DNA from 3 places in the Methylobacterium sp. OAE515 genome. Region 2 is predicted to be linked to each of the others. Evidence: predicted binding sites of a transcription regulator. Region 2 holds the regulator's gene; each other region holds the start of a gene.
What was found. Region 2 encodes PhoB, which activates phosphate uptake and scavenging genes when phosphate is short. Its sites were predicted from a motif close to TGTCATNNANCTGTCAT; they were not measured.

Region 1: a site for PhoB is predicted at 1,797-1,813, ahead of ABIE45_RS09475 (glycerophosphodiester phosphodiesterase family protein). Genes of this name have one in related genera too.
Region 3: a site for PhoB is predicted at 6,269-6,285, ahead of ABIE45_RS07140 (inorganic phosphate transporter). Genes of this name have one in related genera too.

Annotation. Positions count from the first base shown of each region.
Region 1 covers NZ_JBGMUV010000001.1:1,924,745-1,935,193, reverse strand. Annotated here, with positions in the region: gene ABIE45_RS09490 (aspartate/glutamate racemase family protein) at 1-557, shown strand, start outside; tRNA gene ABIE45_RS09485 (tRNA-Val) at 618-693, shown strand; gene ABIE45_RS09480 (EamA family transporter) at 845-1,750, opposite strand; gene ABIE45_RS09475 (glycerophosphodiester phosphodiesterase family protein) at 1,854-3,080, shown strand; gene ABIE45_RS09470 (hypothetical protein) at 3,092-3,274, opposite strand; gene ABIE45_RS09465 (hypothetical protein) at 3,301-3,540, opposite strand; gene ABIE45_RS09460 (hypothetical protein) at 3,562-3,855, opposite strand; gene phbB (acetoacetyl-CoA reductase) at 4,398-5,126, opposite strand; gene ABIE45_RS09450 (acetyl-CoA C-acetyltransferase) at 5,241-6,425, opposite strand; gene phaR (polyhydroxyalkanoate synthesis repressor PhaR) at 6,750-7,340, shown strand; gene rpmF (50S ribosomal protein L32) at 7,793-7,981, opposite strand; gene ABIE45_RS09435 (helix-hairpin-helix domain-containing protein) at 8,208-8,567, shown strand; gene ABIE45_RS09430 (hypothetical protein) at 8,572-9,210, opposite strand; gene ABIE45_RS09425 (hypothetical protein) at 9,207-9,509, opposite strand; gene ABIE45_RS09420 (phosphoenolpyruvate carboxylase) at 9,705-10,449, shown strand, end outside.
Region 2 covers NZ_JBGMUV010000001.1:2,975,759-2,986,207, forward strand. Annotated here, with positions in the region: gene pstB (phosphate ABC transporter ATP-binding protein PstB) at 1-633, shown strand, start outside; gene phoU (phosphate signaling complex protein PhoU) at 744-1,463, shown strand; gene phoB (phosphate regulon transcriptional regulator PhoB) at 1,652-2,347, shown strand; gene ABIE45_RS14610 (protein-disulfide reductase DsbD domain-containing protein) at 2,528-4,696, opposite strand; gene ABIE45_RS14615 (aminopeptidase P family protein) at 4,817-6,655, opposite strand; gene ABIE45_RS14620 (hypothetical protein) at 6,844-7,050, shown strand; gene rmf (ribosome modulation factor) at 7,071-7,259, opposite strand; gene ABIE45_RS14630 (50S ribosomal protein L11 methyltransferase) at 7,290-8,210, opposite strand; gene ABIE45_RS14635 (hypothetical protein) at 8,485-8,628, shown strand; gene modA (molybdate ABC transporter substrate-binding protein) at 9,112-9,927, shown strand; gene modB (molybdate ABC transporter permease subunit) at 9,943-10,449, shown strand, end outside.
Region 3 covers NZ_JBGMUV010000001.1:1,446,071-1,456,519, reverse strand. Annotated here, with positions in the region: gene phnE (phosphonate ABC transporter, permease protein PhnE) at 1-666, opposite strand, end outside; gene phnE (phosphonate ABC transporter, permease protein PhnE) at 663-1,544, opposite strand; gene phnD (phosphonate ABC transporter substrate-binding protein) at 1,561-2,490, opposite strand; gene phnC (phosphonate ABC transporter ATP-binding protein) at 2,593-3,441, opposite strand; gene ABIE45_RS07155 (chloramphenicol acetyltransferase) at 3,535-4,173, opposite strand; gene ABIE45_RS07150 (DUF1045 domain-containing protein) at 4,166-4,852, opposite strand; gene ABIE45_RS07145 (ceramide glucosyltransferase) at 4,881-6,029, opposite strand; gene ABIE45_RS07140 (inorganic phosphate transporter) at 6,338-7,966, shown strand; gene ABIE45_RS07135 (hypothetical protein) at 8,053-8,304, opposite strand; gene ABIE45_RS07130 (MucR family transcriptional regulator) at 8,308-8,715, opposite strand; gene ABIE45_RS07125 (helix-turn-helix domain-containing protein) at 8,900-9,928, shown strand; gene ABIE45_RS07120 (helix-turn-helix domain-containing protein) at 10,028-10,449, shown strand, end outside.

The DNA of each region.
Region 1 (10,449 bases), 1.1 Mb from region 2:
CCGCGCTCGACGCCCTTGCAGAGCACGGTTCCGACTGCGACGCCGTCTATCTGGCCTGCTTCGGCGATCCCGGATTGCTGGCGTTGCGGGAGCTGTCACGGGTGCCGGTGGTCGGCATGGCGGAGGCCGCCTGCCGCGAGGCCGCCGCGCGGGGCCGTTTCGGCATCGTCACCGGCGGCGGAGCCTGGGAACCGATGCTGCGGGAGTTCGTGGCGGCCCTCGGCCTGTCCGACGCCCTGGCAGCGCTCCGAACCGTGGCTCCGAGCGGCGGCGCCATCGCCAGCGACCCGGACGCGGCGCTGGCGATGCTGGTCGAGGCCTGCCGCGCCTGCGTAGCGTCGGGATCCGAGACGGTCATCCTGGGCGGTGCCGGCCTTGCGGGGCTGGCGACGCGGATCGCTTCGCAGGTCGCTGTTCCGATAATCTGCTCGGTCGAGGCGGGGACCCGCGCGGTTCTGGCCGCAGCTGGCAGATCCGACTCGGCTTGGTTCAGGCCGGACCCGGTCGAAAGCGTCGGCCTGGCACCAGCCCTGGCGGCGCGGCTGATGGATTCCTGACGCGGATCCGGAATGCGGACCTTGCACCGAACCGGCGCCATGCCGTAACGGTCGCCGTCCGGGCGGTTAGCTCAGTTGGTAGAGCGTCTCCTTTACACGGAGAGGGTCGGCGGTTCGAGCCCGTCACCGCCCACCAGACAATGTATCGGTCTCATGCGATCCCGATGACCGCGCCTCCTCGCATGCAGGTCGGTCGCGGCTGAATCTGTGGCTCAGCCGGGGTCGGTGATCGGCCCCGGTAACCGCCCTGAGGCCACCTGGCCAACGCGACCTCTCGGCAACGGATGCTAGCCTCTCGGCGCGGCCCGGGACGCTCGCACCGCCGCGAGCGCCCCGGCCACGATAAGCAAGCAGGCGAGCGCCAGCGCAGGGCCGGGCTTGGCATGGCCGGCCGCCACCAGGATCAGCGTCGAGAGGACCGGCGCCGCATAGGCCGCGACGCCGAGAAGCCGGACGTCGCCGCGCTTGCAGCCGATATCCCAGAGGTAGAAGGCGGCGCCGACCGGCCCGAGGCCGAGCAGCAGCACCGCACTCCACTGAACCGCATCGACCGGCCAGACCGTCGCCTCGACGGCTCGATGGCATGCGAGGCTGAGCGCGGCGGTCGCGAAGCAGAAGCCCACGACCGCATCGGTCGGAACGGCCCCGACCCGGGCCGAGAGTACCGAATAGCCGGCCCAGACGAAGGCGGCAGCCAGGGCCGCCGCGTAGCCCGGCAGCGCCCCCGTGGCGAAGCCGAGTTCGCCGCGGCCTGCAAAGAGAGCCGCGACGCCGGCAAGCCCCAGCGCGGCGCCGGCGAGGTGGCCCGGCCGCAGGCCGCCTGATCCCGGCAGGCGGGCCGAGAACAGGACGATCAGCAGCGGCCAGAGATAGTTGATCAGCCCGGCCTCAGCCGGCGGCGCGAGGCGCAAGGCGCTGAAGTAAAGGGCGTGATAGCCGAACAGGCCGCCCACCCCGAGCATCCAGACCGGCCAGGGCTGGAGGAGCGCGCGGGCGCGCGCCGGTCGGGCGATCCAGGGCAGGCCGCCGCACAGGCCGCCGACCAGGAAGGTCATGGCGGCGAGCTGGAACGGCGGCACCGCGCCGGAGGCCGCGGTGAACAGCGCGAGCAGCGACCAGAGCAGGATGGCGCCAAAGCCCGCGAGGGTCGCGGCCGAACGTGGCGCGGCGGGACAGGGATGACGCGGTTTCACGCATGCGCCGCGGCTATCACGCGGATCCCGAATCGGCGAGACGTGCGGTCATGTGCCTGTCATTGGGGCGTCCTACCGGCGGGCAGGGATAGGGAGAGCGGTGATGCGTGCGATTGCAGCCGGGCTGGCGTTGATCCTCGCGGGCGGTCCGGCACAGGCGGGAGACGCCGCCCAGCTCGGACCGCGGCCGTTCTACCTCGTCGATCAGTTGAAGCCCGGCCCGCTGAAGGACACGCTCGCCGCCTGCGGGACCGACCGCACCTACACGCCTCGGACCTTCTCGATCTCGCATCGAGGCGCACCCTTGATGTTCCCGGAGCATACCCGCGAGGGCCTGTTCGCCGCCGACCGCATGGGCGCCGGCATCATTGAGTGCGACGTCGCCTTCACCAAGGACCGCCAGCTCGTCTGCCGCCACAGCCAGTGCGACCTGCACACGACCACCGACATCCTAGCCCGGCCGAACCTCGCGGCGAAATGCACGCAGGGCTTCCAGCCCGCGGACCCCGCGACCGGGCGCAAGGCCTCCGCCAAGTGCTGCACCAGCGATCTAACGCTCGACGAGTTCAAGTCGCTCAACGGCAAGATGGACGCGGCCGATCCGGACGCCACCACGGTGTCCGCCTACATGAACGCGACGCCCCGCTGGCGGACCGATCTCTACGCCAGCAAAGGGACGTTGATGTCCCACAAGGAGTACCTCGCGCTGGTGAAGGGCATGGGCCGCAAGTTCACCCCCGAGTTGAAGGCACCGCAGGTCACGATGCCGTTCGAGGGCACCTATACCCAGGACATGTACGCCCAGCAGTTGATCGATGAGTATCGGGAGGCCGGCATCCCGTCCTCCGACGTCTATCCCCAGAGCTTCCAGCTGCGCGACATCCTCTATTGGCTGGAGAAGGATCCGGATTTCGGCCGTCAGGCGATCTTCCTCGACGACCGCGACGAGACCGTCAAAGGGTTCGACCCCGAGAAGCCGGCAACTTGGACCCCCGGCATGTCGGAGCTTGCGGCCAAGGGCGTCCGGATCCTGGCGCCGCCGCTGTGGATGCTGGTCCGGCCCGGGCCGGAGGGCGCGATCGAGCCCTCGACCTATGCCCGGGAGGCGAAGAAGGCCGGGCTCGGCCTGATCGCCTGGTCGCTGGAACGCTCGGGCCCGCTGAAGGACGGCGGTGGCTATTACTACCAGTCGATCAAGCCGGTGGTGACCGGGGATGGCGACATCCTGCGGCTCCTCGACGTGCTGCACAGGCAGGTCGGCGTCATGGGCGTGTTCTCCGACTGGCCGGCCACCACGACGTTTTACGCCAATTGCGTGGGAGCACCGTAGGGGGGCGCCGCTCAGTCGGCCCACAGGGCGACGAGCGAGAAGAGACCGGCCATCGCGAAATTCACGATGAGGACGCCGGCGATGATCAGAGCAAGCGTCATGGTAGCCTCGGCGGCGGGGCGTTGTGCCGGAAAGGGATTGAGAAGCGACGCGGCGTTCAGACCCGCGCCGCCCGGGATGGCCCCGCGGATCATCCGCGCGGGCCGAGTTTGGCGTCGTCTCAGGGCGGGCTGATCACCCGGACGAGGTCGAACAGGTAGTCGCCATCCAGCGGCTTCCAGCCCAGCCACCGCCGGACCAGGGCGTAGCCGCCGCACATCAGGGTGGCGCTGGCGACGACGGCCAGCATGAACCACGCGATGTCCTGGGTGACGAACCCGACCGCGATGCTGAACAGGGCCGTCGTCACGAAAATGGTCGTGCTCGGGTCGCGCGGGCCGCGCGTCGTCACGTCGGACATGGGGACCTCCTTCGAACCAAGTCAGCGGGCGCGGCAGTTCGGGCCGTACCAAGTCAGGGTCCGGCGATCCATGCCGCCGTCGGACGAGGCTCCGCAGACAGGGAAGCGCGGGTCGCCGCTGCGCTGAAGGCTCACGAACTTGTAGAGATCCTGCCGTGCCTCACGGCGGCGGTTCTGCTCGGCCAGTTGAGCCTGCCAGTACAGGTTGCTGTTGGCCTGGGCTGCGGCGCGCTGCTGGTGAAGCCCCATCATGCATTCGGCAAAAGCGTCGGTCTCGGGCTCGAACCCGAACGCGTAGCACCGGTTTTGATCCATCGCGTGCCGTTCCTGGGGGGTGACGCAGGCGGCGAGGCCGAGCGCGCAGGCCACCGCGAGGCCGAGCTTGAAGACGGTCGGAAACCCGCGCCGAACGGCAGCCTCGCGCGAAGAACAGCCTCGACCTTCGCCAACAGGATGAACGTCGAATTTACCGTACAACTAGGTGTTCATGATGCCGGCGGTCTCGTTTTTCTGTCCGCGCGAACATCCGCGACGCGACAGAACGGGACCTATACGAGGTGCATCGATTTGTTCGTGTTTCACAGCACGTGCGCGATTGCGCCGATCCCTTCCCGCAATGCCCGTTTTCCCGGGACACTGAATAACGTGAATCGGGAAGGGATTTCCTCACACGTGCACGGCTGAGCGCGGGGCGGGCCATCCCGGCCGACCGGGATCGGCCCTCATCCGCAGGACGTCATCGCCCCGTGCGTGCAACGGAGCGGGTGCGGTGGGTTCGGTCCACCCGAAGAGACGATGCGTCGAACCGGAGCAGGTTTATGGACGCGCCGGGCCGAACCCGGCGCGCCCGGTCGCAATCAGACGAAGTGCTGTCCGCCGTTGATCGTCAGCGTCGAGCCGTTGACGAAGCCGGCCTCGTCGCTGGCAAGATACTCGACCGCGTGGGCGATCTCGTCAGCCTCGCCGAGGCGGCCGGTCGGGATCGTCGAGATGATCTTGTTCCGGATGTCCTCCGGCACCGCCATCACCATCTCGGTGGCGATGTAGCCCGGCGCGATCACGTTGACGGTGATGCCCTTGGCGGCACTCTCCTGGGCCAGCGCCTTGGCGAAGCCGATCACGCCGGCCTTGGCGGCCGAGTAGTTGGTCTGCCCAGCCTGGCCCTTCTGGCCGTTGATCGACGAGATGATGATGATGCGGCCGAAGCTGCGGCTGCGCATGCCCTCAATCAGCGGACGGGTGCAGGTGAACATCGAGTCGAGGTTGGTCTTGATGACCGCCTGCCACTTCTCGAAGGTCATCTTGTGGAAGGCACCGTCGCGGGTGATGCCGGCGTTGTTGACCAGGATGTCCACCGGGCCGAGCTCGGCCTCGATCGCCTTGATGCCGGCCTCGCAGCTGGCAAGATCACCGACGTCGAACTTGAAGACCGGGATGCCGGTCTCGGCCTTGAAAGCGTTGGCCGCCTCGTCGTTGCCGCCGTAATTGGCAGCAACCTTGTAGCCCTTGTTCTTGAGCCGCTTGGATATAGCCGCGCCGATACCGCGGGTGCCGCCCGTCACGAGGGCGACGCGTCCTTGGGTCATTGTTTCCTCCTGTTCGCATCACGTGATGCCGCGTGCGGATGGCGTCCGCACGCGATTTTTTCTGACTTCGGCCTTAAGTCTATGTTGTTGGTCGAGACAGACGTTCCGGACGAATCAGGTCCGCTCGATACACATCGCGACGCCCATGCCGCCGCCGATGCAGAGCGTGGCGAGGCCCTTCTTGGCATCGCGCCGCTTCATCTCGTGCAGCAGGGTGACGAGCACGCGGGCCCCGGAGGCGCCGATCGGGTGACCGATGGCGATGGCGCCGCCATTGACGTTCACCTTCGCGTCATCCCAGCCCATGTCCTTGTTCACGGCCAGCGCCTGCGCCGCGAAGGCCTCGTTGGCCTCGATCAGGTCGAGGTCGGACGGCTTCCAGCCCGCCTTGTCCAGCGCCTTGCGCGAGGCCGGGATCGGGCCCGTGCCCATCACCTTCGGGTCGACGCCCGCGGTCGCCCAGGACTTGATCCGCGCGAGCGGGGTCAGGCCACGGCGCTCGGCCTCCGAGGCCGACATCAGCACGAGCGCGGCGGCGCCGTCGTTGAGGCCGGACGCGTTGGCGGCCGTCACCGTTCCCTCCTTGGCGAAGGCGGGCTTCAGCTTGGCCATCGCCTCGATGGTGGCGCCGTCGCGGATGTACTCGTCGGTATCGACGACGGTGTCGCCCTTCTTGCCGGGCACCGTGACGGGGACGATCTCGTCCTTGAAGCGGCCCTCCTTGCGGGCGGCCTCAGCCTTGTTCTGCGAGCGCGTCGCGAACTGGTCCTGCTGCTCGCGGGTGAGCTGGAAGGCCTGGGCGACGTTCTCGGCGGTCTGGCCCATGTGGTAGCCGTTGAAGGCGTCCCAGAGCCCGTCCTTGATCATGGTGTCGACGAGCTTGAGGTCGCCCATCTTCTGACCGCCGCGCAGATACTGCGCATGGGGCGAGAGCGACATGGATTCCTGGCCGCCGGCCACGATGACCTTGGCGTCCCCGTTGGCGATCTGCTGCATGCCAATGGCGACCGTGCGCAGGCCCGAGCCGCAGACCTGGTTGAGGCCCCAGGCGGTGGCCTTCTCGGGGATGCCAGCCTTGATGGCCGCCTGACGGGCGGGGTTCTGGCCGGCGCCCGCGGTGAGCACCTGGCCGAAGATCACCTCGTCCACGTCGTCGGGCGAGACCTTTGCGCGCTCCAGAGCGGCCTTGATCGCGGTCGCGCCGAGCTCGTGGGCCGGCACCGTCCCGAAGGCGCCGCCGAACGAGCCGACCGGCGTGCGCGCGGCCCCGACGATGACGATCTCTTCGCTGCCTGCCATGTGAACGTTCTCCTCTCACGAGCCGGCGCGCCTTCCTCTTCCCGGGCGCGCTCTGTGCCGGTCTTGGGATGAAGGGCGTGAGAGAGGCGAAGTCAAGGTTGTGCATCGGCGGCGTGAAGCCCCCGATGACGTGTCGAAGAGACTGAAATGATCTGGCCGGCGGGCGGGCTCTGCATTATTCTGCGTTGAAGACGTGCAATTTGCTGTTTTCTGCGCCCGGAGAAGGCTTTAAGGATCGTGCTGCGGGCGCGAAGACGGCCCCCGCCAGGCCGCACCGCGCGCCTGCAACGCCCCTAGGTCCCGAGTCCAGAAAGGCCGTTCCCGATGGCGGATACCGTCAAGGCCACCCAGACCGTCATCAAGAAGTACGCCAACCGGCGCCTCTACCACACGGGCACCTCGACCTACGTGACGCTGGAAGACCTCGCCACGATGGTCCAGAACGGCGAGGACTTCGTCGTCTACGACGCTCGGACGGGCGACGATATCACCCGCTCGGTGCTCACCCAGATCATCTTCGAGCAGGAGAACAAGGCCGGCGCGGAAAACCTGCTGCCGGTGGCCTTCCTGCGCCAGCTGATCCGCTTCTACGGCGACAGCATGCGCACGATGGTGCCGAGCTTCCTGGAATTCTCCATGGCGAACTTCGCCAAGGATCAGGACGGCCTGCGCGAGAAGTTCGCCCACAGCTTCGGCCCGGCCGCGTTCCAGAACGCGATCGAGCAGCAGGTGCGCACCAACATGAGCTTCTTCGGCGATGCCATGAAGATGTTCACGGGCTTCGCACCGCCCGCCGCCGGGTCGCACCCGCCGGCAGCGCCCGCACCGACACCCTATGCCGGCGGCGAGCTGGACGACCTCAAGCGCCAGATGCTCGAGATGCAGCAGCGCCTGGAAGCGCTCGCAAAGAAATAATTACCGCCGGTGCGGCGGTATCGAAGGTTGACGATTAGTAAACATCGGCCCCACCTTTGCGACATCGGCACGGAAACGTGCGGAGGATGTCGCGATGATGCGGATCGGAACAGGCAGTCGTCCCGAGCCGGCACAGGTCCGGCCCGTGCGGGACGTGCCAGGGTCGACCGTAGGCACGCGTCAGGAGGGCACGCAGCCGCCACGGCGCGCGCCACCCGCGTCCGAGGCACGCGCGCTCGTCCTGATCGATGGTGGGCAGTCTGAGCGGTCCGAAAGGGTCGCATCGGCGGAACGCCCGGCCGCGGGAAAACCGCGCGCGGGCTTCATCGCACACTTGCTGACGGCCGGAGACCCGGCGCTGCTTCCGTCGCGTCTGGAGCGAACCCGTATGGCCGCCGCGTGCTACGCGGAGGCCGCGCGGCGCCTCGCCTGAGGCGCCGCCCTCGCGAGGCTCAAGCCTCGGCGGACTTCACCTTGAGCACCTGACGGCCGCGGTACATGCCGGTCTTCAGGTCGATGTGGTGCGGACGGCGCAGCTCGCCCGAATCCTTGTCCTCCACGTAGGTCGGCGCCTTGAGGGCGTCGGCCGAGCGGCGCATGCCGCGGCGGGAGGGGGAAGTCTTTCGCTTCGGAACGGCCATGACTGGATCCTTCGTGACGCCGCGGACAAAGCGGCGCGCGGGCGGCTCCTCGATCGAGGATCGCCACGCACACCGCGGGATACGGATGAGGGCGCGCTTATAGCGCCGGCGCCGCCCCCTGGCTAGAGGCGCCTGACCACAACCGTTAAGCGCGGGTTCAAGCGAAGCCGTGCAAACCTGACGTGACGGTGCCGCGGAGCGGGCCGTGCCTCTCGGGAGAAACGCCATGGCTTCCTCCACCAAGACCCTCGCCCTCATCGCCCTGCTGTCGGGTCTCGTCGGCGCCCCTGCCCTGGCGCAGGCGCCGCAGACCCCGACGACCGCGGCGCCGACCGCCCCGGCCAAGCCGACGGCGCCGAGCGCCCCCGTCACCGGATCGCCAAATGCCGCCAAGGGCGCGCTCCTCGACCTCAACAGCGCGAGCACCGAGGAGCTCGACGCGCTCCCCGGCATCGGCGCGGCCCGCGCGGCGGCGATCATCAAGGGCCGCCCCTATCGCGGCAAGGACGAGCTGGTTTCCAAGAAAATCATCCCGAAGAACGTCTACGACGGCATCAAGGACAAGGTGATCGCCAAGCAGAAGTGACCGCCTACTCGGCGATCGCGCCCTGAGGCATGGAGAAGCCCGGGGGTGTCTTCTCGGCCGCGGCCTTCGGGGCCGCGTTCCGGGCCGGGCTCTTCTTCCGTGCCACGGGCTTCGGTGCCGCCTTCACGGCCGGCGGATCCTCGCAGGCCCGGAAGGTGAGCTCCGCCAGAGGGCTGCCCTCTTCAGAGACGATGGCGATGGGATCGGGCAGCGTCGGCAGGGCCGCCTGCCAACGGATCGGGCCGCCGAGCATCGCCTCGATCGCCGCCGGGGCGCTGCCGCGCCGCAGGGTGCTGAAATCCGGCCCGTAGGCGGTGGCGACCTTGCCGCCCACCACCACCAGCAGGACCTCGTTGACCTCGGGCGTCAGGGGTCGGAGCGGGTTGATCGTCCGGACCTGCCCGGCCCGGGTCACCACCATCTTGAAGCCCTTCGCGCCCTCGAAGCGAGCGGCCCGCGCCCCGCAGGGCTGCTCGACCGGCGGAGCGGCGGCCGGCGTGGGCGTCCCCGCCTGCGGCGTTGACGGATCCGGCGTCGGGCTCGGCGCAGCCGGTGCGGGCGCGTTCTGGGCCAGGGACGGCTGAGACGGCACGGCCGAAAGGCAGGCCGCACCAGCCAGCAGCAGCCACGCGAATGCCCTCATCGCCCGGACTCCGGCCCATCGCGCCGCGGCCGCTCGATCCGCTCCGTCCTGTCGAGTGCTCTGATCGGTTCCAATTCGATCGCGTCCAAATCCAAGACACGCGGATCCAGCACCTGTGCCGTGCGGTCGATCGGGCTCCGGCGGGCGCCGACCGAGCCGATGAGCAGGTGCTCGTCATCCACGTCGAGTTCGGAGTCCATGCGGAGGGGCTCGCGCTGCGTCCTCGCCGCCATGGCAAGAACAGTAACGATGGCGACGGCGAAGACCAGTACGGCCAGGATGATCAGCAGGCGCTCCATGCTGGTCGAAGCTCTACTCTGCCTGGAGGGGCGCCGTCACCCCGTCGCGCGCGACGGCCTGCGCCCGGTGTCCGGAATCGACTCTCGCGGGGCCGGATCCCCCACCGCCTTCCTGCGCGGCCGATGACGCGGAACGCTCCTTGCGTGGAGCGGCGGAGCGGGTAGATGCGGGCAGACCCGAGGCGGAATCGATCGATGCAGCACCAGCCGAGCCGCAAGCCTGAGGAGCTGGAGGGCCACCTCCTCGGCCTGATCGAGGCAGCCCGCGACCAAGCCCGGGAGGATCCGTTCCGCAACCCGGTCCTGGCGGTCACCCTGGCGATCACGCGCCGCTTCGACCGGAACGAGATCTCAGCGGCCGATCTCGACAGCCTGTTCGTACGGCTGCGCGCCGCGTCCCTGGACTCGCGGGCAGCGCGGCTGCGGGCCTATGTCGGGCTGGAGGCTGGGCCGGCCGACCCGCAGGCAGCCATCCCGGTGCGCTTGGTCGCGGCGGTTCCCGACCGGCCCGACGCCTTCGAGGGCTTCGCGGACTTCATCCGCCGCACCGCCTTCGCGGTCGTCTTCACGGCCCATCCGACCTTCGGCATGCCGCGGGCCGTGGCGAGCCTGCTTGCGGAGGCGGCCAGCCTGCCCGACGAGACGGCCCGCACCGGCCTGATCGCGCAAGCCGCTTCGCACTCGACCCGTCCGGACGCGCCGATCACCCTGGATGTCGAGTTCGAGCAGGCTTGCGCGGCCGCCAATAACGGCCGGCTCGCCCTCGATGCGTTCAACGGCGCGGTGCTCGACGCCGCCCGCGCCCGCTGGCCCGACCGCTGGACCGAGCTGACCCCCCGCCCCTTCGCGATCGCCAGCTGGGTCGGCTGCGACACTGACGGCCGCACCGATATCGGCTGGTGGGACACCCTACGCTACCGGCTGATCTCGAAGCGCATGC
Region 2 (10,449 bases):
GGCAAGTCCACCCTGCTGCGCTGCTTCAACCGGATCTACAGCCTCTATCCGGAGCAGCGCGCCGAGGGCGAGATCCTGCTCGACGGCGAGAACATCCTCAGCCCCTCGGTCGACCTGAACGAGCTGCGCTCGCGCATCGGCATGGTGTTCCAGAAGCCGACGCCGTTCCCGATGTCGATCTACGACAACGTGGCCTTCGGCCTGCGCCTCTACGAGAAGCTGCCGAAATCCGAGCTCGACGGCCGGATCGAGGAATCTCTGCGCAAGGCCGCCCTCTGGGACGAGGTGAAGGATAAGCTCCGTCAGGCGGGGACCGGCCTGTCGGGCGGCCAGCAGCAGCGCCTGTGCATCGCCCGGACGGTGGCGCAGAAGCCGGAGGTGATCCTGTTCGACGAGCCGACCTCGGCCCTCGACCCGATCTCCACGGGCCGCATCGAGGAGCTGATCGAGCAGCTGCGCGACGAGTTCACCATCGTGATCGTCACCCACAACATGCAGCAGGCGGCGCGCATCTCGCAGTTCACCGCCTTCATGTATCTGGGACAGCTCGTCGAGTTCGGTCCGACCAACCGGATGTTCATGAACCCGACGGAACGCCGCACGCAGGACTACATCACCGGCCGGTTCGGCTAGTCTGCCGGGCCGCTCCGGTCCCGGGACCGCCGCATCGCGTCTCCAGCGCGCCGGCGGATCCCGCAAGCCTCCCGGAGGGCCGTCCCCGGGACCCCATCGAAGGATCCGCCATGCCCGGCCATATCGTCACCTCCTACGACACCGACCTGGAGAACCTGCGTCGCTCGATCTCGGAGATGGGCGGCGTGGCCGAGAAGATGACCGCTGAGGCGACCGACGCCCTCGTGCGCCGGGACGACACGCTCGCCCAGGCGGTGATCCTCGCCGACAAGCGCCTCGACGCGCTGCAGCGGGACATCGAAGAGCGCGCGGTCCTGCTGATCGCCCGGCGCCAGCCCCTGGCCATCGACCTGCGCGAGACCATCTCGGCGATCCGCGTCTCCGGCGATCTCGAGCGGATCGGCGATCTCGCGAAGAACGTCGCCAAGCGGGTGGTGGCGATCTCCGACCAGGCGCCGGCCCAGAAGATCGTGCTCGGCGTCCGCCACATGAGCGACCTCGCCGAGGGTCAGCTCAAGGACGTGCTCGACGCCTATGCGAGCCGCGACGTCCAGGCGGCCCACGATGTCTGGGAGCGCGACGGCGAGATCGACGCCCTTTACAATTCCCTGTTCCGCGAACTCCTGACCTACATGATGGAGGATCCGCGCAACATCTCGTTCTGCACGCATCTGCTGTTCTGCGCCAAGAACGTCGAGCGGATCGGCGACCACACCACCAACATCGCCGAGACGATCCACTACCTCGCCACCGGCGAGACGCTGGCGGGCGACCGGCCGAAAAACGACGCGTCGAACTACGCGACCGTGGACGGGGTGCAGGCTCCGTAGGCGGGCCGGCCTGATTTCACGCGCCGGCCTGCGCGCTCTCCTGTGGGGCGCGGTCGGAGAATCGGAGGGTGCGGGTTGAGGCTGAGCGGCGCCTCCCGCACCCTCCGCCTGCACGTCCGCTCCGATGCGCGTCGGGGTGTCGGCAGGCTGTGTGGCGCCGCCTCGGGAACGGGTCTTCGAACGTGAGCATGCAAGTCCTGATCGTCGAGGACGAGGAGGCGCTGACCACGCTGCTGCGCTACAACCTTGAGGCCGAGGGCTTCCTCGTCGACGCGGCGGCCCGCGGCGACGATGCGGAGCTGCTCCTGGCCGAGCGGATTCCCGATCTCGTCCTGCTCGACTGGATGCTGCCCGGCCTCTCGGGGATCGAGCTCTGCCGCCGGATCCGGGCGCGCCGGGAGACCGAGCGGCTGCCGGTGATCATGCTCACCGCCCGCGGCGAGGAGGGCGACCGGATTCGCGGTCTAGGCACAGGCGCCGACGACTACATCGTCAAGCCGTTCTCCGTGCCGGAGCTGCTGGCCCGGATCCGCGCGCTGCTGCGCCGGGCCAAGCCTGCCCACAGCTCGGACCGGCTGGCCGCCGGCGATCTCGAACTCGACCGCACCGGCCACCGCGTCCGCCGCGGCGGCGAGGAGCTGCATCTCGGCCCGACCGAGTTCCGGCTGCTGGAATTCCTGATGCTGGCCCCGGGCCGGGTCTTCTCCCGCGAGCAGCTCCTCGACGGGGTCTGGGGCCACGACGTCTACATCGACGAGCGCACGGTGGACGTGCATGTCGGGCGCCTGCGCAAGGCGCTGAACGGCCCGCGCCAGGCCGATCCGATCCGCACGGTCCGCGGCTCGGGCTACGCCTTCGACGAGACCTTCTCGCTGGAGGCGTGAGGCGGCCGCACGGGCTGTCCGAAAGGAACTTCGGTCCGGCGCGCCGTCGTCACGCGTTCAGCGACGTGTCCCGGGGCGGCGCGCGGCCGGTTGGCGTGGCGCTGCTGGATTGCTTCACTCCGCTCGCGAAGACTGCGACCGAGCGCATCGATGCCCTAGGGGCTCGGACCCCGGAAAGGCTCAGCGGGCCAGCGCCGCGCTCCGGCCGGACGCGGTCGGGACCGCGTCCAGCGCCGCCAGAACCGTTCCCTCGGTCAGGATCTGCGGCAGCACCTGGGGCTCCCCGGTCCCGGCATAAAGCAGGTAGAGCGGCACGCCGCTGCGCCCGTACTTCTCCAGCAGGCGGGTGATCTCGGGATTCTGGTTGGTCCAGTCGCCCTTCATGTAGGTCACGCCGCGCTCGGCCATCGCCGCCCGCACGGCTTTGGTGTTGAGCGAGGTCGCCTCGTTCACCGCGCAGGCGATGCACCACGCCGCCGTCATATCGATGAAGACCGGGCGGCGGGCGCTTACCAGCGAATCGAGGCGCGCCTGCGTGAACGGCTCGATCCCGTCGGCAGCGGCCTGCGCCGACGGGAGCGTGCGCTGCTGCGGGAGGGTCACGGCGAGGGCCGCGACGGCGACGATCGCCAGGATTGCGGCGGCCTGGGCGATCCGACCGGTGCGGGGCGCGGCGGCGCGTCCGCGCTCCCAGGCCCAGGCGGCGAAGCCGACCAGAACCAGCCCGATCAGCGCCGCCAGCAGCCCGCGCGGATCGACCTGCTGCGCCAGCACCCAGACCAGCCACGCCACCGTTGCGTAGACCGGGAAGGCCAGGATCTGCTTGAGAACCTCCATCCAGGCGCCGGGCCGCGGCAGCGCCCGCAGGGCCGGCGGCCAGAGGGTCAGCGCGAGGAAGGGCAGGGCGAGGCCGAGGCCGAGGCTCGCGAACACCGCGAGCGCCACGCCGGCGCTCTGGGTCAGTGCGAAGCCCACTGCCGAGCCCATGAACGGCGCCGTGCAGGGCGTGGCCACGAGCGTCGCGAGCACGCCCGTAAAGAATGAGCCGCTCAGGCCCGCGCGCCGGGCGAGGCCGTCGCCAAGGCCGGCAAGCCGGCCGCCGACATGGACGACGCCCGACAGGCTGAGGCCCATCGCGAACAACAGATAGGCCAGCCCCGCCACCACGATCGGCGATTGCAGCTGAAAGCCCCAGCCGATGGCCGCCCCGCCGCCCTTCAGGGCGATCAGGAGATTCGCGAGTCCCAGGAAGCTCGCCAGCACGCCGGCGGTGTAGGCCACGCCGTGGAGACGCAGCCGGCCCGGGCTCTCGCCGGCATGCCGGATCAGGCCGAGAACCTTGATCGACAGGACCGGGAAGACGCAGGGCATCAGGTTGAGGATCAGGCCGCCGAGGAACGCGAAGGCCGCCGCGGTCGCGAGCGTCAGCGCGTCGAAATCGGGCGCGATCGCCCGTGCCGCGGGTGCTTCCAGCGTCGTGGCCGGAGCCGCCGTCGGCAAGACCGGCTCGTCGCCATACGCGAAGGCGAGCCGGCGGGGACCAGCATCGGTGACCTCCTCGAGGGTGAGGACGCCCGGCAGCGCGGCGGGCGCCGGCTCGGTCGGGCTGCTGCGGGCGAGGGTGAGGTGCAGGCCGGTCTCATCGACCGACATCACCTGCGCGGCGGCGTTGTCGATCGCCGTCTCGGAATAGGGGAAGAATGCGGCGTTCCGGACAGCATCCGGCTTGAGGCCGGTTGCTGCGAAATCGAGTCGCAGCGTGTCGCCCTGACTTGCGAGATGCAGCGGCCAGAGCGGCGGGACGGGCAGGGCGGCCCGGGCGCGGGCGAACAGCGCGGCCTTGTCCGGATCGGGCCGGGGCTCGGCCACCGGCAGCGTCAGCGCAAGGTCGGCGGAGCCCGGCACGCACTCGGTCTCGCAGACGAGATAGGTGAGCTTCGCCCGGATCTGCACCGGGTCGGCCGGGTCGAGGCTCGGCGGCGGGGTCACCGGCACGAGGAGCGTGACCTCGCCCTCGTAGCCGTAGTTCATCAGCGTGGCGATCGGGATGCGCTCCGGCGCCGGCCACCGGATCGCCCCGGCGTTGAACCCCGCCGGCAGGGTCCAGGTCACCTCCGGCGGCAGGCCGGAATCGCCCGGATTGCGCCAGTAGACGTGCCAGCCGGGCTTCACCTCCATGCGCACGGCGAGGGTGAACGGCTGCGCACCCGCCACCGCGACAGGCTCGGCCACCAGGCTCGACCGCACGAGGTCGGGCGGCGTGCGGAAGCTCGATTGCAGACCCTGCGCCGCCGCGGCGGAGAGGCTTGCAGTCAGAGCCAGGATCAGGAAGGCAAGGCGACGGATCATGCTGTCCCTTCGCGCGCAGGGCCGGCGCGGTTTCACGCGCGGCGATGTCCGGCCCGGCGCGGGCTATTCCGTGTCCGAACCGCTTAGCACGGACGGCGCTTGTGGCGGCAGGCCGCGACGTCAGGCCGGGAGCGGCGCAGTGGCGCGCTCCAGCCAGGCGCGCGCCTCGGCGTCGAGGCAGGGCGCCAGGGTCTCGCGGACCCGCGCATGATAGGCGTCGATCCAGGCGCGCTCTCCCGGGTCGAGGAGAGCCGGCTCGATCAGCCGCCGGTCGTAGGGGGCAAGCGTCAGGGTCTCGAAGCCGAGCATCGGCCGCTCGCCTCCGGACATCGGACGGGGCTCCACCAGCACGAGGTTCTCGATCCGGATGCCATAGGCGCCGCTCGCGTAGTAGCCGGGCTCGTTCGACAGGATCATGCCGGCCTCCAGCGGCACCGTGCCGGTCTTGGCGATGCGCTGCGGACCCTCATGCACCGACAGGAAGGCGCCGACCCCGTGGCCGGTGCCGTGATCGAAATCGAGCCCCGCCTGCCAGAGCGGCGCCCGGGCGAAGGCGTCGATCTGCGCGCCGGTCGTGCCCGTCGGGAAGACCGCGCGCGCGATGGCGACATGGCCCTTGAGCACCCGGGTGAAGCGGTCGCGCATCTCGGCGCTCGGCTCGCCCACCGCGACCGTACGGGTGATGTCGGTGGTACCGTCCGGGTATTGCGCGCCGGAATCGATCAGGAACAGCTCGCCGGGCCGGACCGTCCGATCGCTGGCGCGGGTGACCCGATAATGGACGATCGCCCCGTTCGGGCCGGAGCCCGAGATCGTCGGGAACGAGACATCGCGCAGGTCGCCGCCGGCGGCGCGGAAATCCTCCAGCGCCTCGACCGCGGCGATCTCGGTCACGCCGCCGGACGCGGCCGCCCCGTCGAGCCAGGCCAGGAAGCGCACGACGCTTGCCCCGTCGCGGATATGGGCGGCGCGCGCGCCCGCCACCTCGGCGGCGTTCTTGACCGCCTTCATGGCGGTGATCGGGTCCTTGCCGACATCGGCGGTGCCGCCGGCCGCCTCGATCTTCTCCTTGAGAGCGACCGCCCCGGTCGCGGCGTCCAGCCGGACGCGGACACCGGCCAGGGAGGCCAGCCCATCGTCGAGGTCCGATCGGGACAGAATCCCGGCGATCGGGGCCAGCGCAGCGCGCAGGGCCGGATCGACGTTCGGCGAGACCAGAAACAGCCGCGCCGCGCCCGCGCGCGGCAGGATCGCGTAGCCGATCGCGAGCGGCGTATGCCCGACATCGGAGCCGCGCAGGTTGAACGCCCAGGCGAGATTGTGCGGGTCGGAGATCACGAGGGCATCGCAGCCGCCCTCCGCGAGGGCCGCGCGCACCCGGGCGAGCTTGTCGGCGGCCGTCTCGCCCGCGAGCGCGTCCGGCTGGACGACCACCGGCCCGGCGGCCGGCTTCGGCCGTCCGGCCCAGACCACGTCGACGAGGTTCGGCACGGCCCGCACCGTACCGCCCGCTTTCGTGACCGCGCGCTCCAGCCGCGCGAGCCCATCCGGCGTATGCAGCCAGGGATCGTAGCCGAGCACCTGATCGCGCTTGAGGTTGGCGCCGATCCAGCCTTCGGCCGTCGTTTCGGCGAGAGGCACGACCGTCACCAGGCCGGTTTCGACCTGCTCGGGCGCCTGCAAAGTGTAGCGGCCGTCCACCACCAGCGCGGCGGATTCCATCAGGATCACGGCGGTGCCGGCCGAGCCGGTGAAGCCGGTCAGCCACGCGAGACGCTCGGCATCGGCGGGGACATATTCCGACTGGTGCTCGTCGCCCCGCGGCACGACGAAGCCGTCGAGCCCGGTCTCCCGCAGGCCGGCGCGCAGGGCCTCGATGCGCTCGGGCCCCTTGCGATGGCTCGGATCATCGAAGGTCTGGAAGCGCCGGCGCGGTGCGGTCGGGTCGAATTCGGTCATGGAGCGAGCCTAGCGCCCGCCGGACCCGGCTCGCAACTGCGCGGCAATCGAAGCGGCACATCCTAATTTTGGGATTAAAAATCGCGAGCAATCTTATCACGCAGCCGAATTTGGCTTATTCCTGAGGCATGCCCCGCCGTGTTTATTATCGGATCAGCGACAGAGCGGACGGCCGCTTCGACGCCATCGTGACGATCGAGCCGGACACAGTGGTCCGCCGCGACGGCTTCGAATCCCTCGCCGAACTGGAGGAGTGGATCGAAGGCCTGCGCGTCCTGATGGCGGCGCTCGGCGCGCCTGTGGCGCAAGCGGATGGGATCGAGCCGGCACCTCAGCCGGATACGCAACCGCAGGGGCCGACATCCGCTGGACGATTGCGCACGGCGCGGCAGTAGGATCTGCGGCGCGGTTCCGATCAGCCGTTTCTGACCGGCAGATCGGGCGCGCGATCGACCGGCGCGCCGTCATAGCCCTCAAGCCAGGCCGTGCGCGCCGCCGAATGCGCCGGATAGGGGCAGGCGTCCTTCGGTCGGCCCTGGGCCCGCGCGCGGGCGCCTTCCGTGATCGGATCCGCCGGCGGGTGGTGGAGCGACGTCTGGCTCATGCCAGGAAAACGCGGCCACCGGTCTCCGGTTCAGCGCCGCGGCCGTCGGGCCGCACCGCCCCGCATCAGGACGAGGGCGACCCAGCCCTCGATCAGGCCGCGACGCACCAGCGAGAAGCCCTGGGCCCGGTAGGCCGAGAGCACGCCGGACACGTCGCGCTCGATCAGGCCCGAAAGGACCAGGACGCCTTCCGGGGCGACCACCCCCGCCAGGGTCGGGGCAAGCAGCCGCAGGGGACGCGCCAGGATGTTGGCGAAGACCAGGTCGAAGTGCCGCGGCCGGGCCGCAAGCTGATGGCGCACCCCCGGCCCCTGGTACAGCTTGAGATAGGGGCCGAGGCCGTTGGCTCGGGCGTTCTCGCGCGCGGTGCGCACCGCCTCGGCATCGAGATCGCCCGCCACCACGGGCTGCCGCAAGGCCTTGGCGGCGGCGAAGGCGAGGATGCCGGTGCCGGTGCCGACGTCCAGGACATGGGCCGGACGGCGCCGCTTCAGCTCGGAGACCAAAGCCCGGAGGCAGCCCAGCGTCGTCCCGTGATGGCCCGTGCCGAAGGCCAGGGCCGCCTCGATCTCGATGGGCAGGTCGTTCGCCCGCACCGTGTCGCGATCGTGCGAGCCGTGGACGACGAAGCGCCCGGCGCGGACGGGCTTCAGCCCTTCCAGCGAGGCGCGGACCCAATCCTGCTGCGCGATCGTGCGGAATTCGGCCGCGTCGGCGGCATCGCCGATCACTGGCCGGATCAGGGCGCGGACGTAATCCTCGTCGGGTTCGTCGGCGAAGTAGGCTTCGAGCCGCCACGTGCGTCCGTCCTCATCCTCGAAGGCCGCCACCGCGGTCTCGGTCGGGTCGAACATCTCGCCCAGCAGATCGGTCATGGCCCGGGCCGAACGTTCGTCGGTCAGCAGGCGCAGGACGTGGGACGGGCGGTGGGGCGGCAAGCCTTCGAGCATGGTTCTGGGCTGTAACGCCGGGACGCGCCACATCCCAGAGGCGGAGGCGAAAAAATCCGACGGCGGCCCGAAACGCCGCTCGCCGCGGAACCCACGACCTCTTGTGGCCAGCCAGACACAGCCGGCAATACTTGTGAGTTCGCGTACCTAAATCAGTGTCCGGAGCCGGTCGGTGTGCTTAAACAGTTTCGGCTCTCCCAAGGCCGGACCCTCAACTCAGGCGCGCCGATTTTAGCGACACGGCGCGCCAGTTTTGCCAGATGACACGACGCCCATGAACTCGCCTTTCCTCATCAGCGTCGCCGTCGCGCTGGTCACCACCGGTGTGGCGACACTCTGGGCGTTGCTTGTGGCGGCCGACATGACCAGCTTGGCGGAGGCCGAGCCGACCGAGCGGCGCGACATCCGCACTTGGTGACGACGGGCATCGGGAGCCCAGACGTGTCGTCGCGATTCGGAACGGCGAACGCCCAGGAATGCGGCACTGTGTTCACGCGTTAACCATAGGATCTTCGAAGGCGTGCGGAACCCGCTGCCTGGACCGACGTTTTTGCCGGCTTTTTCCGTGAATCACGATTGAGCAGGGTGCGTACAGCGTGACCAAGTCCAGGCGTTCCGGCCCCCGCGGGCCCGTGGTCGTCAACGATACGTCCGCGCCTTCCAGGCCGCGCGAGCGGATCTTCGGCGGGCCAGCGCCGGACGGGCCGCTGCCGGGTCACCTCCTCGTTCTTCTCAGCCGTCTGCATCGCGCCGAAGCGGCCCCGAAGGACCGTCCCGAGCCCCAGCACGGCTGAGCCCGCCGCGGGCCTGTGCGGCCGCCCTTGGCCGCACGGTCTGGCCTCACTATGATCACCGTCGTACCCGGCCGGATATAACGGGTTGCGACAGGGATACGCACCGCATGCGCCTGACCCGACGGATCGTGGCCGCCCTCGTCCTCGGCACGCTGGCGCTCGGTCCCACAGCCCCGCCGGCGCGTGCGGGCGAGCCGGTCGTGGTGTTCGCCGCTGCGAGCCTGAAGAACGCGCTGGACGCGGCGTCGGCCGCCTGGACGAAGGAGACCGGCAAGACCGCCCGGATCTCCTATGCGGGCTCGAATGCCCTGGCCAGGCAGATTGAGGCGGGCGCTCCGGCGGACCTGTTCATCTCGGCGGACCGGGCCTGGATGGATTACGTCGAGAAGTCGGGGCTGCTGAAGCCGAACTCCCGCTTCGATCTCCTGCGCAACGCGCTGGTGCTGATCGCGCCCGGCCGCCGGAACCCGGGTTCGGACCCGCGGATCGCCCTGGCGCCGGATCTCGGGACCACGCTGACGCACATGCTCGGCGGCGGGAAGCTCGCCATGGCGACCATCGATGCCGTCCCGGCCGGCAAGTACGGCAAGGCCGCCCTTGAGAAGCTCGGCGCCTGGGATGCGGTGAAGGGGCAGGTCGCGCAGGCTGAGAACGTGCGCGCCGCCCTGCTGCTCGTCGCCCGCGGCGAGGCTCCGCTCGGCATCGTCTACGCCACGGATGCGGCCGCCGATCCGAGCGTCCACGTGGAGGCGACCTTCCCCTCCGACTGCCATCCGCCGATTGTCTATCCCGCCGCCCTTCTCAAGGACGCGCACAACCCGGACGCCGCCGCCCTGCTGACCTACCTGCGCGGCCCGGGGGCTCGGGGCGCCTTCGAACGGCAGGGCTTCACGGTCATCGGGGCGCAGAGCGCCGGCCGTTAGCGTCGCCGCGCCGCCGTGCTCGGCTTCACCCCGGAGGAATGGACCGCCGTCGCCCTGAGCCTGCGGGTTGCGGCGGTGGCGACGCTCGCGAGCCTGGGTCCGGGCCTCGCCGTGGCGTGGCTGCTCGCCCGGCGCCGGTTTCCCGGACGGGCGCTCCTCGACGGGCTGGTCCACCTGCCGCTGATCCTGCCTCCCGTAGTCACCGGCTACCTGCTGCTGCTGACCTTCGGCCGACGTGGCCTGTTCGGCAGCGCGCTCGCCGAGATCGGCCTCGTCTTCTCGTTTCGCTGGACCGGGGCGGCGCTGGCCTGCGCGATCATGGGATTTCCCCTCATGGTGCGGGCCATGCGGCTGTCGATCGAGGCAGTGGACCGGCGGCTGGAGCAGGCGGCGGCAACCCTGGGCGCGAGCCCGCTCGCGGTGTTCCTGACCGTGACCGTGCCGCTGAGCCTGCCCGGCTGCATCGCGGGGGCCGTGCTGGCCTTCGCCAAGGCGATGGGCGAATTCGGCGCGACCATCACC
Region 3 (10,449 bases), 1.5 Mb from region 2:
GTACAGCACCTGGCTCGCCAGCACCGGCAGCACCCCGGGGATCAGCCCGAAGCGGATGCGGTGGAGGGCCGAGCCGCCCGAGGCGACGACGCCCTCGCCGGCGCGGCGGTCGCAGGTCTCGATCGCCTCAGAGAACAGCTTGCCCAGCGCGCCCACATCCGAGCAGGCGATGGCCAGCAGGCCGGCGAAGGGGCCGAGCCCGACGACGTTGATCCAGATCAGCGCCCAGATCAGCACATCCACGGAGCGCAGGATGTCGAGGCCGCGGCGGACCGCGAACCGGGCGAACGGGTTCGGCACGACGTTCCGGGCGGCTAGGAACGCCACCGGGAAGGCCAGCACCGCCGCCGTGAGCGTGCCGAGGAACGCGATGCCCAGCGTCTCGCCGAGCGCGTGCAGGAAGGTCCAGAGATGGCCCTCCGGGGACGGCGGCAGCATCAGCACCGCGAAGGTGCCGAGCCGCCCGAGCCCGTGGAGGATCCGCGCGGCCGACATGTCGAGCCGCCAGCACGCCAGGGCAGTGAGACCCACCAGGACGCCGAGACCGACGACGAGGCGCGCCCGCGCCGCCCGGTCGGCGCGGAACTGCGCCGGGTAGCGGGCGCGCAGCCGGGCGAGGTCGGCGCGGGCCGCCGCCCGCAGGGCTCCAGTGCGGGCCGCGCTCATCGGGCGGTCTCCGGGCCGATCAGCCGGTGGCGGACCCGCTCGGTGGCGAGGTCGATGCAGAATACGGTCAGGATGATCAGCACGAGGATCGCGCTCACGTCCGCGTAGTAGAAGTTGCGGATTGCGGCCAGGAACTCCTGGCCGATCCCCCCTGCCCCGACGAAGCCCAGCACCGCCGCCCCGCGCACGTTGATCTCGAAGCGCAGCAGCCCGTAGGAGGCGAAGTTCGACAGCACCTGCGGCAGCACCGCGAAGCGCACGGTCTCGACCCAGGAGGCGCCCGAGGCGGACAGGCCCTCGACGGGCCGCATGTCGATATTCTCGACCACCTCGGAGAACAGCTTGCCGAGCGCCCCCGTGGTGTGGATCGCGATGGCCAGCACGCCGACCATCGGTCCGAGGCCGAAGGCGATCACGAAGATCAGCGCGAACACCACGTCCGGGACGGTGCGGCAGACCTCCAGGAAGCGCTTGGCCAGGATCCGCAGCAGCCGCGACCGCACCAGGTTGGCGGCGGCGACGAAGCTGAGGGCGAAGCCCGCCAGCGCCCCCAGCAGCGTGCCGAGATAGGCCATCAGCAGGGTCTCGCCCAGCAGCGCCAGCCAGCCGGGCAGGCCCCAGTACCAGGCGCGCAGATCCTCGACCGGATGGTCGAGGCCGACCGGCGGCAGGATCTGCTGGATGTAGGCGGTAAACTTGCCGATGTTCCCGGCGAGGACCAGCGGCCGCACCTCGGCGGCGTACCCGGCGAGGACGGCCAGGGCCGCGACCGCCGCGAACCCGGCCAGCGTCCGGCGCCGCGCGGCACCGGTCGAGGCCGCGTAGAGGCTGGAGAGGGCGGCTTCCCGCTCCGGCGGCAGCTTCGTCAGGCCAGGCAAGGCCGTCGCCTCCGGATCAGGACTTCTTGCGCTGCTCGTCGTTGAACCGCAGCATATCGATGATCGGCTGGTAATCCTTGAGGGTCACCGGCTTGAGGCCCTGGTCCTTGCCGTCGGAGAGGCGGTCGAAGGCGGCCTTGTCGGCCTTCGGCAGGGCGACGAACGCGTCCCGGATCTTGGCCTTCAGGTCGTCCGGGAGGGTGGACAGCATGGCGTAGGGCCCTTCCGGCAGGAAGTCGGACTTGAACACCACCCGGAAGTCGGAGGTCTGCATCGGCGTGCCGTCGGGCTTCTTCAGCATGCCCTTGGTGATCATGCGGGTGACGATCGAGTCGGTCTCGGAATTCCACAGGTTGGCGGCGGCCTCGACCGTGCCCTGGGTCAGCGCCAGGACGGCGTTCTCGTGGCTGCCGGCGAAGACCGCCTTGCCGAAGAACTTGTCCACGTCGTAGCCGGCCCGCTTCAGGAAGAAGCGCGGCGCCTGGTTGCCGGAGGTGGAGTTCGGATCGACCAGGGCGAGGTTCTTGCCCTTCAGATCCTCGATGGTCTTGTACGGGCTGGAGGCCAGCGCGTAGATCACCGAGTAGTAGCCCGCGGCGCCGGTCTCGTGGATCGGGCTCACCACCGGCTCGACCTTCACGCCGGTCATCGCGGCGCGGGCGACGGAGGCCGGTCCGTAGAAGGCGAGCTGGATGTTGCCGGCGCGCTGGCCCTCGATCACCGCGGCGTAGTCGCTGGCGACCCGCAGCTTCACCGGCACGCCGACCGTCTTGGTCAGGTAGTCCGCCAGGGGCGCGTAGCGGTCGACGGTGCCGCTGGCATTCTCCATCGGAATCACCGCCAGGGTCAGCTCGGGATACTGCGCCTTCCAGTCCTGGGCGGCGGCCGGCAGGCCTAGAAGCGCGAGGGCCGTGGCGGCCGCGGCGAGGGTGCGTCGGGTGATCATCGTGTCGTCCTTCGTGTCGGCGTGTGTCGCGGGTTCGGCCGGGCGCGTGGCCGGCCGGGCGTTTCCCGATCCGTGGTTGGTGTTGGGGCCGGACGGCCCGGTTCAGGCGCCGAGAGCGGCCTCGCGCACGGGCCGCGCCGGCACGAGGCCGGGCCGGCCCGGCATCGCCGCCCGCTGCTCGGCCTCGCGCCGCGCCGAATCATCGAGCACCTCGCCGGCCTCCAGGCCGTAGAGCCGGCGGGCGACATCCTCGGTGAGGTCGAACGGCCCGCCCTCGAACACCACCCGGCCGGCGCTGAGCCCGACGAGGCGGTCGCAATAGGCACGGGCGAGGTCGAGGGAGTGCAGGTTGCACAGGACGGTGATGCCGTAGCGGCGGTTCACCTCGGCCAGCGCGTCCATCACCAGGCGGGTGTTGCGCGGATCGAGGGAGGCGACCGGCTCGTCGGCGAGCAGGATCTCGGGCTCCTGCACCAGGGCGCGGGCGATGGCGACGCGCTGCTGCTGGCCGCCCGACAGGCCGTCCGCCCGCTGGCCGGCGAACTCGCCCATGTCGAAGCTCTCCAGGGCGGCGAGCGCCATCGCCCGGTCCTCCTCAGACCATTGGCGCAGCAGGGACCGGTAGCTCGGCACGTGGCTCAACCGGCCCATCAGGACGTTGGTCATCACGTCGAGGCGGCCGACGAGGTTGAACTGCTGGAAGATCATGGCGCAGCGGGTGCGCCAATCCCGCAGGGCGCGTCCCCGCAGCCGCGTGACGTCGCGCCCGTCATGGAGGATGCGCCCGGAACTCGGGTCGGTCAGCCGGTTGATGAGCCGCAGCAGCGTCGATTTGCCGGCACCGGACCGGCCGATCACGCCGACGAAGCTGCCGGGCTCGATCTGCAGCGAGACACCGTCGACGGCGCGCCGGCCGCCGTACTGGCGCGTAAGATCCTCAATGACCAGCATGCATCCATCCGCCGCGGAATGGCCGCACCTAAACGCCGGTTCCACGACGATTGGATGACGAATACGATCCAATGTTGTTTGCCGGCACAACGTCTACTGTCGATTGCCGCTCTCGGCTTCGTACCGGTCGAGGAACGCTTCGATCGGAAGCCTGCGGAAATCCGGGAGCGCGCGGCGCAGGCGCTCGTGGTCCCAGTCCCACCAGGCAAGGCTGTCCAGGCGCGCGGCGACGGCGTCCGGGAACCGGCGCCGGACCGGACGGGCGGGATTGCCGACCACGATCGTGTAGGGTTCGACGTCCCGGGTGACGATCGCGCCGGCCCCGACCACCGCGCCGGTGCCGATGGTGCGGCCGGGCAGGACCACCACGCCGTGGCCGATCCAGACATCGTGGCCGATCGACACCGGGCTCGCCCTGCGTCGGTCGAAGAAAGCCGGCTCGTCGGCCTCCTCGGGCCAGTAGGATTGCGCCCGGTAGGTGAAATGCGCCTGGGAGGCGCGCTCCATAGGGTGATTGCCGGGGTTGATCCGGACGCTGGCGGCGATCGAGCAGAACTTGCCGATCGTGGTGTAGATCACCTCGCCGTCCTGGCCGATGTAGGAATAGTCGTCGAGGCTTGTCTCGGTGAGACGGGTGCGGGCGCCGATCTCGGTGAAGCGGCCGAGGCGGCAATCCGCGACCCGGGCGCTCGGGTCGACCGCCGGCTCGAGGCCGAGGGAAAGGTCAGCCACGGGGTTCTCCGAAGGGCAGGCGTGCCAGGAGCCGGAACGGCCCGGCCCCGTCCTGGGTCAGGAGGCCGAGGGCGTCGATCACCAGGGGCTCGGGCCCGGAGGCGGCGTAGGCCTCCGACAGGCGCCGGTGCCAGGCGTCGCGTTCGGCCTCCGGCAGGGCGTCGGTCAGGGTCATGTGGAAGCGGAAGGCCTCGAACACGTACGGGTAGCCCCAGCGATCGAGCAGCGCCCGGCCGCGCGGGTCGAGGCGCTCCGGGCGGCGATTCGCGCGCTCGGCCTCGGTGAGCGGCGCGCGGAACGGGTCGAGCGCCGCAACGCACTCGGCGGCGAGCAGCCCCAGGGCCGGCGGCGGGTCTTCCGGCACCAGGGCGAGGAACGCCCCGAGCGCGGCGACCACCAGAGGCCCGACCGCCACCGGCGGGTGCGCGGCCGCGAGGTCGCGGGCGGCGGCGATGAGCCCGGCCTCGGTGGCACCCGCCGCGAGGCGCAGGGGCGCCTTGAGGGTGGCGTGGAATCCGTAAATCCGGGCCCCCGTGGTGATGGCCGCAAGTTCGTTCAGGCCCGCCGGATGGGGAACCGGCGCCCCGGAGACGTTGTCGTAACCGAGCACGCCCCGTCCGAAGGCTTCGAGGCGTGAGTTCGGGGCGGGCAGGCAGTACAGGGCGTAGCGGCGCGACACGTCTCGGCCTCCGGATTGTCGGGCGCCGTCAGGCCGTCGGCGCGTAGCTGCGCGCCTCGGCGGCCCGCCGCGGGCGCACGTCCATGGCGTTGCCGCGCCACACGATGGCGCTCTGGACCCAGGCGCCGAGCCAGATCGCCGGGATCAGGGCGTCGCGCACCAGGAAGGCCGCCAGCATGCGGGGCGAACGGTGCCAGCCCGCGCGGAGCGCGAGCCGGTGCTCGGCGCCATAGCACAGGGCGGCGAGGCCGGCAGCGCCGGCAAGGCCCGCGAGGCTGCCGGCCCAGAGGGCGACGAGGAGCGCCGGCAGCAGGACGCCGCTGCCGATCTCGGGCGCGAAGAACAGCGGGAAGGTCACGCGGCGCAGGCGCGCCCAGCGGAGCTGCCGGGACCAGACCTCCCGGAAGCCGCGCGGGCCCAACGGCTGCTCGAACGGGCTCGCCACGAGGTGGACGCGCTTGCCGGCCGCGCGCACCAGCTTGGTGGCGGCCGCGTCCTCGGCGATTTCGGCGGCCAGCGCCTGAAGGCCGCCCCGCTGGTCCAGGAACGGCTTGTGCCAGAGCATGCTCTTGCCCTGCGCGAAGCCCAGCCCAAAGGCCTCGGCGGCGTATTGCCAGCGCGCCTGCAGGGTGTTGAGGAAGGCGCATTCCACCTCGGCCATGAAGCTGCCCGGGCGCGCCCCGGCGGGGGTGGAGCAGACCAGGCCGGTATCGGCGCGCCACGCCGCCTGGAGGCGCTGCAGGTAGTCCGGCGGCATGGCCACGTTGGAATCGGCCAGGACAACCCAGTCGTGGGCGGCGGCGCGCCAGCCGCGCAGGCAGTTGTTCAGCTTCGGGTTCTCGCTGATCCGCTCATCGCCGAGGATCAGGCGGGCGGGCACCTGCGGGTGGGCGGCGATCAGGCGCTCCACCATCGGCACGATCGGATCGCCCGGATCGGCCACGCAGAAGATCAGTTCGTAGGCCGGATAATCGAGGCGGAAGCTCCGGATCAGCATCTCCTCGCTGTAGGATTCCAGCCCGTGAAGCGGGCGGATCAGCGAGACGGGCGCGCCTGCCGGAAACCGCGACGGGCCGTGCACCTGCCCGAGGCGTCGCCCCGCGATGGCGATGCTGCCGATCTGGATGAGGGCCAGGAGCGCGCCGAACGACAGGGCCGGCACCGTGGCGTCAATCATGCGGATCTCTCGTTCGCTCGTGCGCGGTCCGGTCGCTAGCGGCCCGATCGCGTCAGGCGTGTGACAGCCGCCTGACGGCGGGGCGACCGTCGGAGCGGCCGGTCACCCGGCCCGGGCGCGTCGTTCATCGATCGGCGATCGGATCTTCGGCGGTGAAGACAGGCTAGGCGGAGACGCCCGCGTTGATCCTAAGGTCCTGGCCGATCGGATATGGCTTCGACGACCGGTCACGGGCGCTGTGTCACCGGGCCGTCACGCGCGCATTTTAATCCCGGCTCACCACCAAAAATGATTTCGCGCGAGGCTGCATGTCCGATTCCGCCGTGATACCGTCGGGCGCCGCGCGAGGCAGGCCCGAGGGCGGCCCGCGCCTCGATCACGGGATGCATCTGGGCGGCCTCGTCGCCTTCCTGCTCGTGCTGGTGGCGGGGCTCTCCTACGCCGTCGTGAGCCTGATCGCCGACATGAACGCGGTCGGCGAGGCGCCGCTGGCCTACGGCGCCTTCGCGCTGCTCGGGCTCGCGCTGCTGATCGCGCTCGGCTTCGAGTTCGTGAACGGCTTCCACGACACCGCCAACGCGGTCGCCACGGTGATCTACACGCACTCGCTGCCGCCGCTCGTGGCGGTGATCTGGTCGGGCTTCTTCAACTTCCTCGGGGTGATGCTCTCCTCCGGGGCTGTGGCCTACGCCATCGTCACCCTGCTGCCGGTGGAGCTGATCCTGAATGTCGGCTCCCATGCCGGCTACGCGATGATCTTCGCGCTGCTGCTGGCCGCAATCATCTGGAATCTGGGGACCTGGGCCTTCGGCCTGCCGAACTCCTCGTCCCACGCGCTGATCGGCTCGGTGCTCGGCGTCGGCCTCGCCAACCAGCTGATGAATGGCGGCGACGGCACCTCCGGGGTCGACTGGACTCAGGCGCTCAACGTGTTCAAGGCGCTGCTGTTCTCGCCCGTCTGCGGCTTCGTGCTGGCGGCCCTGCTGCTGCTCGCGCTCAAGTTCGCCGTGCGCCGCAAGGACCTCTACGAGGCGCCGAAGGGCGATACGCCCCCGCCCCTGTGGATCCGCGGCCTGCTGATCCTGACCTGCACGCTGGTCTCCTTCTTCCACGGCGGCAATGACGGGCAGAAGGGCATGGGCCTGATCATGCTGATCCTGATCGGCGCCGCCCCGACCGCCTACGCGCTGAACCGCACCATGGCGGACGACACGACCCCGACCTTCGTGCAGAGCTCGACGGCGGCGAGCCAGGTCTTCTCCGCCCGCGCCCCCGGCGCACCGGCGCCGGACGCCGCCGCGGCGCGCCGGACGGTGACGGAGGCGTTGAAGACGAAGGCGCTCGACCAGCCGCCGGTCTATGCCGCGCTCGCGGCGCTCTCGAACGACATCGCCGCAAGCGTGAAGAGTTACGGGGCGATCCGGACCGTGCCGGCCGCCCAGACGCAGAACCTGCGCAGCGACATGTACCTCGCCGCCGACGCGGTGCGGCTGCTGCCGGGCACCGGGGCCGACCTCTCCGAGACCGACAAGGCGACGCTGAAACGCTATTCCAGCCTGCTCAACGACGGCACCCGCTACATCCCGGGCTGGGTGAAGGTCTGCGTCGCCCTCGCCCTCGGGCTTGGCACTATGGTCGGCTGGAAGCGCATCGTCGTGACGGTGGGCGAGAAGATCGGCAAGACCCATCTCACCTACGCCCAGGGTGCCTCGGCCGAGATCGTGGCCGCCGGCACGATCGGGCTGGCCGAGCTCTACGGCCTGCCGGTCTCGACCACACATATCCTGTCCTCGGGCGTGGCCGGCACGATGGCCGCCAACGGCTCCGGGCTCCAGACGTCCACGGTGCGCAACATGGCGTTGGCCTGGATCCTGACCCTGCCGGCGGCGATCACGCTCGCGGCGCTCTTGTTCTTCCTCCTGCGCCACCTGTTCTGACGCGTGGCCGGGCCGGTGACCGCAGCCGCCCCGCGCAACGGAACGAACAGTCTCCGACCCAGCCTCCTGAGGTGCCCCCCGACTCCTCAGGAACTCGACATCGCCCGCACGAAGGCCAGGCAGGTCCGGCGCGCGGCCGGGTTCTCGATCGCCACGAAGGCGGAGACGAGGTCGGCCGCCTGCGCGATCGCCGCGTCCGGACGGTCCTCGTCCGGGAAGAAGGTCGTGACCGGGACGCCGAGCGTCCGGGCAACGCGCTCCAGGGCGTCCCGAGACCGCGCCGTGTCCGGACGCGGCTCCGGCGACCGGTCCGGAGCCTGCGAAAGGCCGGACGCCATGGCTCAGCCGGCCTTCTGTCCGAGCTGGATCGCCCGGGCAATCTCCGACCGCCTGGCGGCGTAGCCCGGGGCGACCATCGGGTAATCGGCCGGCAGGCCGTACTTGGCCCGGTAGCGCTCGGGCGTCAGGCCGTTCGCCGTCAGGTGGCGCTTCATCGTCTTGTACGAGCGGCCGTCGATGAAGCTGATCAGGCCATCGCGCTGGATCGAGGCCTCGACCTGCGCGGGCGTCAGCCCGGCTGAGTTTGCGCCCGAGCCGCCGCCCCGGAGGACCGAGATCGCCGAATGGACTTGGTCGATGAGGCCGGGCAGGTCGGCCATTCCGACGGCATTGCGGGACACGTAGGCGGCGACGATGGTGCCGACCTTTTCCAGCATGAAGGAGGCGTGTGTTTCGTTCAGGTTGTTCATCTGCGTCATCGCTACTGTGGGCCGTATCGGCTGCTCTCTGGAAGGTCAGATCGTAAGCGTCTGCACCGCATGAGTTCTGGCGGATGGGTGAGGCCGCGCCGGGTCTGAATTCCGTATCACCTCAAGTTTTCAAACCACCATTTCTTGAGGATGCAGATAATATACAATATGAAACGGGAGCATCTTGTCCGGGAGCGCGATGTTTTTTGCCCGATCGCGCGAACGGGGGGCCAGACAAGGTAAACGATTGATGCAGCCACTGTTTTCGACCGTGGGGCTCCATCCGAGGAACAATTTTCAGCGCTGGCAAGAGATCCTGCTCGAGCGCCGAGTGCCCCTCAAGCAGACGCGCCTCGACCCCGGGTCGTTCGAGGGCCGGCTCGACGTCGCCGGGATCGGCCCGCTGCTGATGACGCGCATCACGCAAGGGCCGATGCGCAGCGAGATCACGCCCGCGATCATCCGGCGCTTCGACAAGGGCGACACGCTCGTCGTGGTCTTCAAGCTCGCGGGTGTGTCGACCACGTCGCAGGACGACCGGTCCTGCCCACAACGGACGGGCGATCTGTTCGTGCTCGATCACCGCCCGGCCGTGCTGACGTCCGGCGCGGGCAGCCAATCCATGTTCCTGGAGCTGCCGCGCGCGCGCCTGGAGAGGCTCCTGGGACCGGCCCGGCTCTACACGGCCCTGACGGTCGGCGGGGACCTCGCCTCCACGATACTCACCACGACCTTCTTCCACGAATTGATCCGCATCCGCGACCAGCTCGGTCCGGAGGCCGTCGCGCGCATGACCGGAATCGGCGTGGGCCTGATCGTGGCCAGCATCGCCGAGCGGATGGCCCAGGAGGTCCCTCGGCCCGTCCAGGGCTCGGTCGTGGTCCAGCGCGCCAAGGCCTATGTCGAGGTGCATCTCGGCGACCCCGCCCTCGACCCGCCGCAGCTCGCGGCCGCGGTTGGCGTGTCGCTGCGACGGCTGCAGGAACTGTTCCACGAGCGCGGCCGGCACGTCTCCGACTGGATCTGGGAACGCCGGCTGGCCGCCGCCGCCGAGCGGCTGACCGATTTGGCCTGTGCCCATCTGCCGATCGGCCTGCTGGCCTACGGCTGCGGTTTCGCCAGCCAGGCCCACTTCGCCCGGCGCTTCAAGGAACGGCACAGCCTGAGCCCGCGCGAATACCGGCACGCAGCCCACCAGCCGAGCCCCGCCTGAGGCGTGCACGGCGCCGGGTCGGGCAGCGCCGGAGCGGCGCGAGCTGAGCCCGCGGCGGCGGACGGATCCGGACACACCCACACGACGCGACGACGGGCGATGCAGACCTTCTTCTCGACAGACGGGATCCATCCCAGGAACGCCTTCCGCCGATGGCGGGAGGTGATGTGCGACCAGATGGTGCCGAACGAGATCCGGAGCCTCGACGCCGCACGGTTCCACGGCCGGATCGAGGCCGCCGCGTTCGGGTCGCTCCTGATCACGCGCAGCGTCCAAAGCTCGACGCGCACCGAGGTGACGCCGGAGGCGGTTCGGCGGAATGGCCGGGGCGACCGCCTCTACGCGGTCTTCACCCAATCCGGCCGCCATGCCCTCCAGCAGAACGAACGCGAGGCCATGGGCTTGGCCGGCGAGTTCGTCGTGCTCGATCATCGCCCGGGTGTGAGCGCGATCGAGACAGGCACCTTCCTGATCCTCGACCTGCCGCGCGAGCGTCTGGAGCGCGTGCTCGGTCCGTCCCG